One region of the Aeromicrobium tamlense genome, then DNA from elsewhere that is predicted to be linked to it. Evidence: riboswitches for the same ligand, from Rfam matches in the RefSeq annotation. Region 1 holds a riboswitch; the other holds the start of a gene.

Region 1 (5,125 bases):
TCCACGGGCCTCGCCGCGTCGGCGCTCGCCCGTGCGGGCCGCACGACCGAGGCCGCGAAGGCCGCGGCGTACGTCGCGCGCCACCAGGTCACCGAGGCCACGGGCGGCAAGCTCGCGTCCGAGCTCGGTGCGGTCGCCTACGACGGCGCCGCGCTGACCGCCGGCCGTGAGGACGGCATCGACGAGTTCGCGATCGACCAGTGGATCCGCGCCTCGGCGCAGGCCGCCCCGGCGCTCGCGCTGCTCTCCGCGCCGAAGGCCGCGGTGTCGGTGCCCAAGTACGTGCGCTCGGGCAGCACCCTGAAGGTCACCGCCAGCGGTCTGGCCGCCGGCTGGAGCAGCACGGCTCGCGTCTCGGGTGGCACCTCCGCCCGCGCCGTCGTCCCGGCCGCGGGTCGCGCCACGTTCACGGTGCGCGCGCCGAAGGGCACCGCGAAGCGTGCGGTCGTCGTCGGCGACGCCACCGGCCGCGCCGTCGCGACCTCCTCGGTGCAGGTGCTGGCCGCCAAGAAGCTGCGCGTCTCGTCGAAGTCGACGGTGCGCCGTGCCAAGGTGCAGAAGGTCGTCGTCCGCGGCCTCGTCGCCGGCGAGCCGGTGCGCGTCTACTACCGCGGCAAGCTCGTCAAGCGCGGCGTCGCGTCGAAGGCCGGCAGCTACACGTATCGCCTCAAGGTCGGCAAGAAGGTCGGCCGGACGAAGGTCATCGTCCGCGGCGCCTATGCCGAGCGCAACGGCGTGCGGGTCTTCCGGGTCGTGAAGTGACCCGTCTCGTCCATCGCCTCCTGGCGGCGACCCTCCTCGGGGTCGCCGCCGGGCCGGCGGCGCTCAGCGCCCCCGCGCACGCCGCCGCGTGCACCGGCGGGAAGGGCGTGACGGTCGTCGTCGGGTCGAGCGTCGGCTGCGACGCCACCGGCGGCGGAGTCGCGGCGAGCAACTTCGCCGACGCGGGGCACCAGCTGAGCTTCGCGTCGCGCGCCCCCGGTTTCGTGTGCCGGGTCGACGGCGCGCCGGCGTCGGACCCTTGCGTCGAGGCGTCCCCAGCCGACGCCTACTGGGGCCTGTTCTGGTCGGACGGGAAGAAGGGAACGTGGACCTACTCCAGTCTCGGCGTGACCTCCTTGAAGGTGCCGCAGGGCGGGTCGGTCGCGTTCGTGTTCCAGGACTCCTCGTCGCGGACGTGGCCCTCGGTCAAGCCCCCGGTGGCGGCCCCCGCCCCCACGCCTCCGCCCTCGCGTCCCACCTCCGCCAGCCCGAAGCCCGGTTCGAAGGAGCAGGGGTCGAAGGCGTCGACTCCGAAGCGGTCGACGCCTTCGACGCGGGCCGCGAGCCCGGCCTCCTCGGCTCCCTCGGCCACGGCGAGCGCGTCGGCGGGGGCGACCCCGTCCCCCTCGACGGCGACGCCGTCCGCGAGCGCCTCGACCGCCACCCCGAGTGCGTCGGCTCCCGCGGCCTCGGCCGGGACGGACGACGACGTTGCTGGCGCGCCCGCCGTGCAGCCGACCGCGGCCGAGGGGTCGGATGCGACCTCGGGCGCCGCGCTCGCGACCGCGGCCGCCGTGGTGGTCGTGCTGGCCGCCGCGGGGGGAGTGGTCTGGTACCGCCGCCGGGCGGGCTGAGGGCGCGGTGCGAGTAGACTCCTGACGTTGGACCAACGTCCGGCGCAGGGGAAACCGGTGCGATTCCGGTGCTGTGCCGCAACCGTCAGCCCCGCCCTCCCGGGCGGTGCGAGCCGGGAACCCGCGCCGGGACGCCGCCACCAGATGTTGTCGAGCAGCGACGGGTGGGCGAACCGCCCTCGTGGACCTCGCCCCCGTCCCGTGGGGAAGGGGACCGGATGACCGCCGTCGTCGACCCCACCCCCACCCGGCCGCCAGCGGCCACCGGACGGCCGCGGCGCGAGCTGCATCCCGGCGCCTGGTGGCTGTGGGCGCTGGGGCTCGCGGCCGGTGCCTCGTTCACGCTCAACCCGTTCCTGCTGCTGGTCACGGTCGCGATCGCGGCGCTCGTCGTGGCCGCCTGCCGCGGCGATGCGCCGTGGGCGCTGTCGTTCCGGTACTACCTGTACTTCGGCCTCGTCATCGTGGTCATGCGGGTCGTGTTCCGGATCCTGCTCGGTGGCGGCTCCGCCCCCGGCGACCCCGTGCTGTTCTCGCTGCCCGAGATCCCGCTGCCGGAGGTGGCCCGCGGGATCCAGCTGCTCGGCGACGTCACGGTCAACGAGGTCCTCGTGGGCCTGTACGACGGCATGCGGCTGGCCACGCTGGTGATCTGCGTCGGCGCGGCGAACTCCCTGGCCAACCCGAAGCGGCTGCTCGCCTCGGCCCCGCCGGCGCTCTACGAGGTCGGGGCGGCGCTCGTCGTCGCGGTCTCGGTCTTCCCCCAGCTGGCCGAGAGCGTGCGCCGGGTCAACCGCGCCCGCAAGCTGCGCGGTGACGCCAGCCGCGGCACCGGCGCCATGCACCGCATCGTCATCCCCGTGCTGGAGGACGCGCTCGACCGGTCGATGACGCTGGCCGCGGGGATGGACGCGCGCGGCTACGGCCGCAGCGGCACCGCCACGCAGCGCGACCGGTTCGCCACCGGCGTGCTCATGCTGGTCGGCCTGTTCGGGCTGAGCGTCGGCACCTACGGCTACCTCGACGGCACCGCGCCACGGATCCTGTCCTACCCGATGCTGGCGCTGGGCCTCGTGTTCGCCGTGCTGGCGCTGCGGTCGGCGGGCCGACGCGTGCAGCGCACCCGCTACCGCCCGCAGCGCTGGCACCTGGCCGAGTACCTCACCGCGGGCTCGGGCCTCGCCGTCGCCGTGGGGCTCAAGCTGCTGTCCTCCGAGCAGATCGCCGTGATCTACCCGAGCGTGCCGGGCTGGCCACCCGTGAGCGTCCTGTCGCTGGCCGTCGTGGCGATCGGGATCCTGCCGGTGTTCGTCGCGCCGCAGGCCCCCTCCGCCCACGACCACGTCGGAGGTGACGACGCATGATCCGCTTCGACGACGTCTCGTTCTGGTACGAGGGCGCCAGGCGTCCCACCTTGCGCGACGTCGGCCTCGAGGTCGAGGAGGGCGAGCTCGTCCTGGTCTCGGGCCGCACCGGCTCGGGCAAGTCCACGCTGCTCGGCATGCTCAACGGACTCGTGCCGCACTTCACCGGCGGCACGCTCGCCGGCGACATCCACGTCGACGGCGCCTCGATCCTGGGCCGACCGCCGCGCGAGCTGGCGCACCTGGTCGGCTACGTCGCCCAGGACCCGGTCTCGGGCTTCGTCGCCGACGTGGTCGAGGAGGAGCTCGCCTACGGGATGGAGCACCTCGGCCTCGACCCGCAGACGATGCGCCGCCGCGTGGAGGAGACGCTCGACCTGCTCGGCATCGCCGACCTGCGCCGCCGCTCGGTGCGGTCGCTGTCCGGAGGCCAGCAGCAGCGGGTCGCGATCGGCTCGGTGCTGACGATGCACCCGCGGGTCCTCGTGCTCGACGAGCCGACCTCGGCCCTCGACCCCACCGCGGCCGAGGACGTGCTCGCCACGATCGCGCGCCTCGTCGACGACCTGGCGCTCACCGTCGTCGTGGCCGAGCACCGCATGGAGCGGGTCGTCCCGTTCGCCGACCGCCTGGCCGTGGTCGAGGACGGTCGGGTCCGCATCGGCGAGACCGCCGACCTGCTGGTCGACGCGCCCGTCGCGCCGCCGCTGGTCCATCTCGGCCGGCTCGCCGACTGGAGCCCGCTGCCGCTGTCGGTGCGCGAGGCCCGCCGCCGGGTCAAGCCGCTCGCCGCGCGCCTCGGGCCGCCGCCGGTGCACGTGCCGTTCGAGCGCCCGCCGGCGCTGCGGGCGCGCGGCGTCACCGTGCAGTATGGCCGCTTCACCGCGGTCGACGACGTCGACCTGCAGGTCGGCCACGGCGAGGTCGTCGCGCTGATGGGCCGCAACGGCTCGGGCAAGAGCTCGCTGCTGTGGGCCGTGCAGGGCACGGGCGACCGGGTGGACGGCGTGGTCGACGTCGACGGCGTCGACCCGGGTGACGTCCGCCCGTCCGAGGCGCGCATGCTCGTCGGCCTCGTCCCGCAGACCGCCGCCGACCTGCTCTACCTGGAGACCGTCGACCGCGAGTGCGCCGCTGCCGACGACCAGTCCGGCGTGGCGCCGGGCTCGTGCCGTGCGCTGCTCGACCGCCTCGCCCCGGGCATCCCCGGCGACCGCCACCCGCGCGACCTGTCCGAGGGGCAGAAGCTCGCGCTGGTGCTGGCGATCGTCCTGACGGCGCAGCCCGCGGTGGTCGCGCTCGACGAGCCCACGCGCGGTCTCGACTACCCCGGCAAGGCCGCGCTGGCGGCGATCCTGCACGACCTCGCCGCCGAGGGACGCGGCGTGGTCGTGTCGAGCCACGACGTCGAGTTCGTCGCCTCGGTCGCGGACACCGTGGTCGTGATGGCCGAGGGCGAGGTCGTCTCCACCGGACCGGTCCGCACCGTGCTGGCCGAGTCGCCCGCGTTCGCCCCGCAGGTCTCCAAGGTGCTCGGCCGCGACTGGCTCACCGTGGACGAGGTCGCCGCCGCGCTGCCGTCGGAGGTCGTCCGATGACCTCGCCGCGGCACACCGCCGTCCCCGTCACGCCGCGCTCCGCGCTCGTGCTGGCGGCCGCCAGCGTCGCCGGCCTGCTCATGCTGCTGTGGCCGCTGATCTTCACGCCGGCCGAGGGCCAGACGCGCGTCGACCAGCCCTTCATCTTCATGGCGCTGATGCCCGTGGTCGTCCTGGTGGTCGTCGCCGAGCTGTCGGAGGGCGGCCTGGACTCCAAGGCGCTCGCGATGCTGGGCGTCCTCAGCGCGATCAACGCGGCCGTCCGTCCGCTGGGCGCGGGCGTCGCCGGGGTCGAGCCGATCTTCTTCCTGCTGATCCTCGGCGGGCGCGTGTTCGGTCCGGGCTTCGGCTTCGTGCTGGGCTGCACGAGCCTGTTCGCGTCCGCGCTCCTGACGTCCGGAGTGGGCCCGTGGCTGCCGTTCCAGATGCTCTGCGCCGCGTGGGTGGGGATGGGCGCGGGCCTGCTGCCGCGCCGCGCCACGGGCCGGGCCGAGATCGCGGTGCTGGCCGCCTACACGGTGGTCGCGGCGTTCGCGTACGGGCTGCT
Region 2 (5,125 bases), 1.3 Mb from region 1:
GATCGAGAAGTACGGCACGGTCTCGGGGTCGACCTCGGCCACGGGCAGCACCCGCTCGGCGTCCATCGACGCGCGCTCGACGTACCAGGAGCCCTCGACGCGGCCGGCCTGCTCGAGGGCCGAGCGCACCTTCGCGAAGGTCCGGCCGAGCTTCATGATCACGGCGCCGTCGGTGTCCGCGAGGCGCCGGGCCAGCTCGGGCTCGGGCAGCGTCCCGGGCAGCACGGTCAGCACGTCGGTCTGCCGCACGAGCGGCAGTGCGGTGGTCGCGGTCGCCGCGGCGAAGGCCGGAACGCCGGCGACGACGTGCGTCTCGAACTCACCGTGGAGCCGGTCGTGCAGGTACATGAACGAGCCGTAGAGCATCGGGTCGCCCTCGGCCAGGACGACGACGTCGCGGCCGGCGGCGAGGTGCTCACGGACCCGACGCTCGCAGTCGGCGTAGAAGTCGGCCATCGCGCCGGCGTACCCGCCGGGATGGTCGCTGACCTGCGTCGTGACCGGGTAGACCAGCGCCTCCTCCGCGACGCCCGGGCGCAACAGGCCGGCGGCGATGCGGCGCGCGTTCGACTGCTTGCCGACGCCCTGGTGGTAGGCGATGACGTCCGCGGACTCGATGAGCCTGGCGGCCTTGAGGGTGATCAGCTCGGGGTCGCCGGGGCCGACGCCGACGCCGTACAGCCGCCCGGTCACTCGCGCTCCTGGGCGAGCGCGTTGAGGGCCGAGGCGGCCATCGCGGAGCCGCCGCGGCGCCCGGTGACGACGAGGTACGGGACGTCGAGCCCGGGCACGTCCGAGGCGAGGTCGATCAGGGCCTGCTTCGACTCCGCGGCGCCGATGAAGCCGACCGGCGTCCCGATGATCGCGGCGGGACGCGGGGCCCCGTCGCGCAGCATCTCGAGCAGGTGGAACAGGGCCGTCGGGGCGTTCCCGAACGCCACGACGGCGCCCTCGAGGTGCTCGGTCCACAGCGAGACCGCGGCGGCCGACCGGGTGGTCGACCACGCCTTGGCCAGCTCCGGGACCCGCTCGTCGCGCAGCAGGCACCGGACCTCGTTGTCGCGGGGGAGCCGAGCGCGGGTGACGCCCGAGGCCACCATGTGCGCGTCGGTGAGGATCGGCGCGCCCGACTCCAGCGCCGCGCGCGCGGCCGATACCAGCGCGGGGTGGATCACGAGGTCGCGGGCGAGGTCGGTCTGACCGCAGGCGTGGATCATCCGCACGGCGACCTTCTCGGCGCCCGCCGGCACGCCCGTCAGGTCGGCCTCGGCGCGGATCGTGGCGAACGAGTCGACGTAGATCTGGGCGCCGTCGGTCTCGTAGGCGTACCGGCGGGCGGGTGGGGCGAGGGTCATGCGTTCTCCAGGTCGGGGACGATCAGGGTGCGCCACGGCGTGATCACGACGAGCGGGGCGTCCAGCGCGAGGACGTCGTCCATCAGCCGCCGGTCGAGACGTCCGCCCGGTGCCGCCAGGTGCAGCGCGAGCCGGCCGTCGTCCTGCGTGATCCTGCCAAGCGGCGGCGGCTCGGCCGACACCCGGGTCTCGTCACGGCGTTCGTGGACGTGCCCGAGGAGGCCGGCTCCGGCGCCGGGCAGCTCGTCGACGTGCCACGGCGACTCGGGCTGGGCGCCGGCGGCCGCGACGAACCTCCGGGCGAGGCCCGCGAGCGCCTCCGCGGCCTCCGTGACGGGCACGGTCCGACCCCACGCCGAGCGCCCGGCACGGAGCTGCGCCTCGGTCGTCGAGACCGCCACGAGACCCAGGTCGAGGTCGCGGCCCGCGACGTCGCCGCGTCCGTCGTCGAGCACGAACAGGAAGCGACCGGCGAGCGCGGCGAGCATGGGATCGGCGCACAGACGCTCGTCCAGCTCGCGCACGGCAGGTCGCAGGTCGGCGCGGCCTCCGACGATCCCGGTGAGGGGCGAGGCCATGATGTTGCGGACCCGCTCGTGCGAGGCCGACGGCATCAGGCCGGTCGCCATCGCGGCATCGACGACGGCGTCGGGCAGGCAGCCGTCGTCGTGCGCGATGCCGCGGACCTGCAGGTTGGCTCGGGAGGTCAGGTGCACGGCGCCGTCCCCGTGCGACTCGGCGACCTCGTGCAGTCCGCGCAATGCGCCGGTCGTGAGGCGGCCGCCCGGCACTCGCACGCGCACCAGGGCGCCGTCGTCGGCGATCCAGGGGCGCAGCAGGCCGGGGCACAGGTCGCGGCGGGTCCGTTCGGTCACGCCGACATGGTGCCATCCGGCCCTGCCGCCGCACGTCCGGCCGCGGGACTGCTACGGTCGGCTCGCCAGTCAAACTCAGCGATGAGCCAGGGAACCCGGTGAGAGTCCGGGACTGACGCGCAGCGGTGAGGGTGACGGGCGGGGCACACAGCCACTGGACCGAGAGGTCTGGGAAGGCGCTCCGTCCGGTCGATCCCGAGTCCGAAGACCTGCTGGCCCTCACGGCAACCGCCGTCTGGTCCCACCGGGCTTCGCGAACGAGCCCCAGACCTCGAAGGATCACGCCCGTGCGTACCTCTGTCCGCCGTACCCTCGTCCTGCTCTCCGCAGGCCTGCTGACCCTCGGCGCCTGTGCGTCCGAGGACACCGATCCCGACCGCGCCTCCTCCGACGGCTACCCCCGCACGCTCGAGAACTGCGGCCGCACCACCACCGTCGAGTCCGCGCCGCAGCGCATCGTCTCACTGAACCAGGGCTCCACCGAGATCCTGCTGTCCCTCGGAGTGGCCGACCGGATGGCCGGCACCGGCACCTGGACCGACCCCGTCATGAAGGGCCTCGAGGCCGAGAGCGCGAAGGTCGAGCGGCTCGCCGACAGCGCCCCCTCGATGGAGCGGGTCCTGCAGACCGAGCCCGACCTCGTGACCGCCTCGTTCGCCAGCACGCTGGGCAAGGGCGGCGTCGGCACGGCCGGCGCGTTCGCCGACCTCGGCGTGCCCACGTACCTGTCGCCCGCCGAGTGCGAGGGCAAGGACAACGAGGGCGACGACGACGGCGCCCGGACCGGTGTCCTCGAGATCGACGCGATCTACCGCGAGATCACCGAGCTGGCCGAGCTGCTCGACGTGGAGGACCGTGGCGACGAGCTGGTCTCGTCGCTGCAGGACCGCGTCGCGGCCGCCTCCGCGAAGGCCCCGGAGGACGACGTCAGCGTCCTGTACTGGTTCGCGAACGCCGAGTCGCCCTACCTCGCCGGCTGCTGCGGCGGTCCCGGCATCATCACCCGGGCGCTCGGCCTGAAGAACGTCTTCGACGACACGAAGGCCGAGTGGCCGCAGGTGGGCTGGGAGACGGTCGCCGAGCGGGACCCCGACGTCCTCGTGATCGGCGACCTCACCCGCAAGAGCCAGACGGCCGAGTCGGCGCAGGCGAAGATCGAGTTCCTCGAGTCCAACCCGGTCACGCGCGAGATGACGGCCGTGAAGAACCGGCGCTACGTCGCGCTCTCGGGCGCCGCGCTGAACCCCTCGATCCGCACCGTCGAGGGCCTCGAGCAGGTCGCCGACGCGCTGGCCGAGTTCGGCCTGTCGCAGTGACGGTCACCCGGCGCGCCTGGATCCTGGGCTCGGCCGGGGTGGCGCTGCTGGTCGCGTCGGTGTGCGTCGCGGTGACCATCGGCCCCTCGGACGTCGGTCCGCGATCCGTGCTGTCCCTGGCCTGGTCGCGGGCGGTCGGCGGCGAGTCCGGGCTGACCCGCATCCAGGAGGGCATCGTCTGGAACCTGCGCCTGCCCCGCACGCTGCTCGCCGCGGCGTGCGGGGCCGGCTTGGCCGTCTGCGGCGTCATCCTGCAGTCGCTGCTGCGCAATCCGCTGGCCGACCCGTTCGTGCTCGGCGTCTCGTCGGGCGCGTCGACCGGGGCCGTCTCGATCGTCGTGCTCGGCGTGGGCGCCGGGACGATCGGCCTGGCGGGAGGCGCCTTCGTGGGCGCGATGGGCGCGTTCCTGCTGGTGCTCGTGCTCGCCGCGGCGGCGGGCGGGACCACCGACCGTGTCGTGCTGGCCGGCGTCGCGGCGACGCAGCTGTTCTCGGCGCTGACCTCGTTCATCGTCTTCACCGCCGCCGACGCCGAGCAGACCCGCGGCGTGCTGTTCTGGCTGCTCGGCTCGCTCGGCAGCGCCTCGTGGACCGACGTCGCGGTCGTGGGCTCGACGGTGGCGCTCGCCGTGGTCTCGTGCCTGCTGCTGGCGTCGACCCTGGACGCGTTCGCGTTCGGCCAGGACAGCGCCGCCGCCCTCGGCGTCGACGTGGGCCGCGCCCGGATCATCCTGCTCGTGATCACCGCACTGACCACGGCGGTCATCGTCAGCACGTCCGGTGCCATCGGGTTCGTCGGGCTCGTCCTGCCGCACGTGGCCCGCGCGATGGTGGGCGTGAACCATCGCCGGATGCTGCCGCTCGCAGCGATCAGCGGCGCCGTGTTCCTCGTGTGGGTCGACACGGCCGCCCGCACCATCATCGATCCGCAGGAGCTCCCCGTCGGCGTGGCCACGGCGCTGCTCGGCGTGCCGGCGTTCGCCCTGGTCCTGCTGCGTCGGAGGTCCCGCGCATGAGCCTCAGCGCCTCCTCCGTGTCCTGGGCGGTCCGCGACCGCCTGATCGTCGACGGCGTCAGCATCGACGCGACGCCCGGCTCGATGGTCGGGCTGCTCGGGCCCAACGGGTCGGGCAAGTCGAGCCTGCTGCGGCTGCTCGCCGGGCTGCGGGCCCCCTCGTCCGGGGTGGTCCGGCTGGGTGACGACGACCTCGTGACCCTGCGGCGGCGTCACGTCGCCCAGCGCGTCGGCGTGGTCGAGCAGGAGTCCGCGACGGACACCGACCCGCTCGTCCGCGACGTCATCGAGCTCGGCCGCATCCCGCACCGGCGCTCGTGGCAGCCCGCGGGGGAGCACGACGTCGACGCCGTGCGCCGTGCGGCCGCGGCGACCGGCGTGCTCGAGCGACTGGAGCAGCCCTACGCGACCCTCTCCGGCGGCGAGCGCCAGCGGGTGCAGATCGCGCGGGCGCTGGCCCAGGACCCCGAGGTGCTGCTGCTCGACGAGCCCACCAACCACCTCGACATCCGTCACCAGCTCGAGGTGCTGCGGCTCGTCCGCGACGCCGAGGTCACCGCCGTG

The links. A riboswitch is a leader RNA that binds a small molecule or an ion and turns the genes downstream of it on or off. The one in region 1 is predicted to bind cobalamin.
Region 2: another riboswitch for cobalamin. It lies ahead of BJ975_RS16715 (ABC transporter substrate-binding protein); the one in region 1 lies ahead of BJ975_RS13240 (energy-coupling factor transporter transmembrane component T).

The regions. Positions count from the first base shown of each region.
Region 1 covers NZ_JACBZN010000001.1:2,681,487-2,686,611, reverse strand. The annotation lists gene BJ975_RS13255 (prenyltransferase/squalene oxidase repeat-containing protein) at 1-762, shown strand, start outside; gene BJ975_RS13250 (hypothetical protein) at 717-953, opposite strand; gene BJ975_RS13245 (hypothetical protein) at 1,094-1,426, opposite strand; gene BJ975_RS17015 (hypothetical protein) at 1,491-1,616, shown strand; cobalamin riboswitch at 1,624-1,759, shown strand; gene BJ975_RS13240 (energy-coupling factor transporter transmembrane component T) at 1,835-2,980, shown strand; gene BJ975_RS13235 (ABC transporter ATP-binding protein) at 2,977-4,578, shown strand; gene BJ975_RS13230 (ECF transporter S component) at 4,575-5,125, shown strand, end outside.
Region 2 covers NZ_JACBZN010000001.1:1,337,750-1,342,874, reverse strand. The annotation lists gene BJ975_RS06765 (precorrin-2 C(20)-methyltransferase) at 1-693, opposite strand, end outside; gene BJ975_RS06760 (precorrin-8X methylmutase) at 690-1,355, opposite strand; gene BJ975_RS06755 (sulfite reductase subunit beta) at 1,352-2,230, opposite strand; cobalamin riboswitch at 2,280-2,461, shown strand; gene BJ975_RS16715 (ABC transporter substrate-binding protein) at 2,518-3,546, shown strand; gene BJ975_RS06745 (FecCD family ABC transporter permease) at 3,543-4,562, shown strand; gene BJ975_RS06740 (ABC transporter ATP-binding protein) at 4,559-5,125, shown strand, end outside.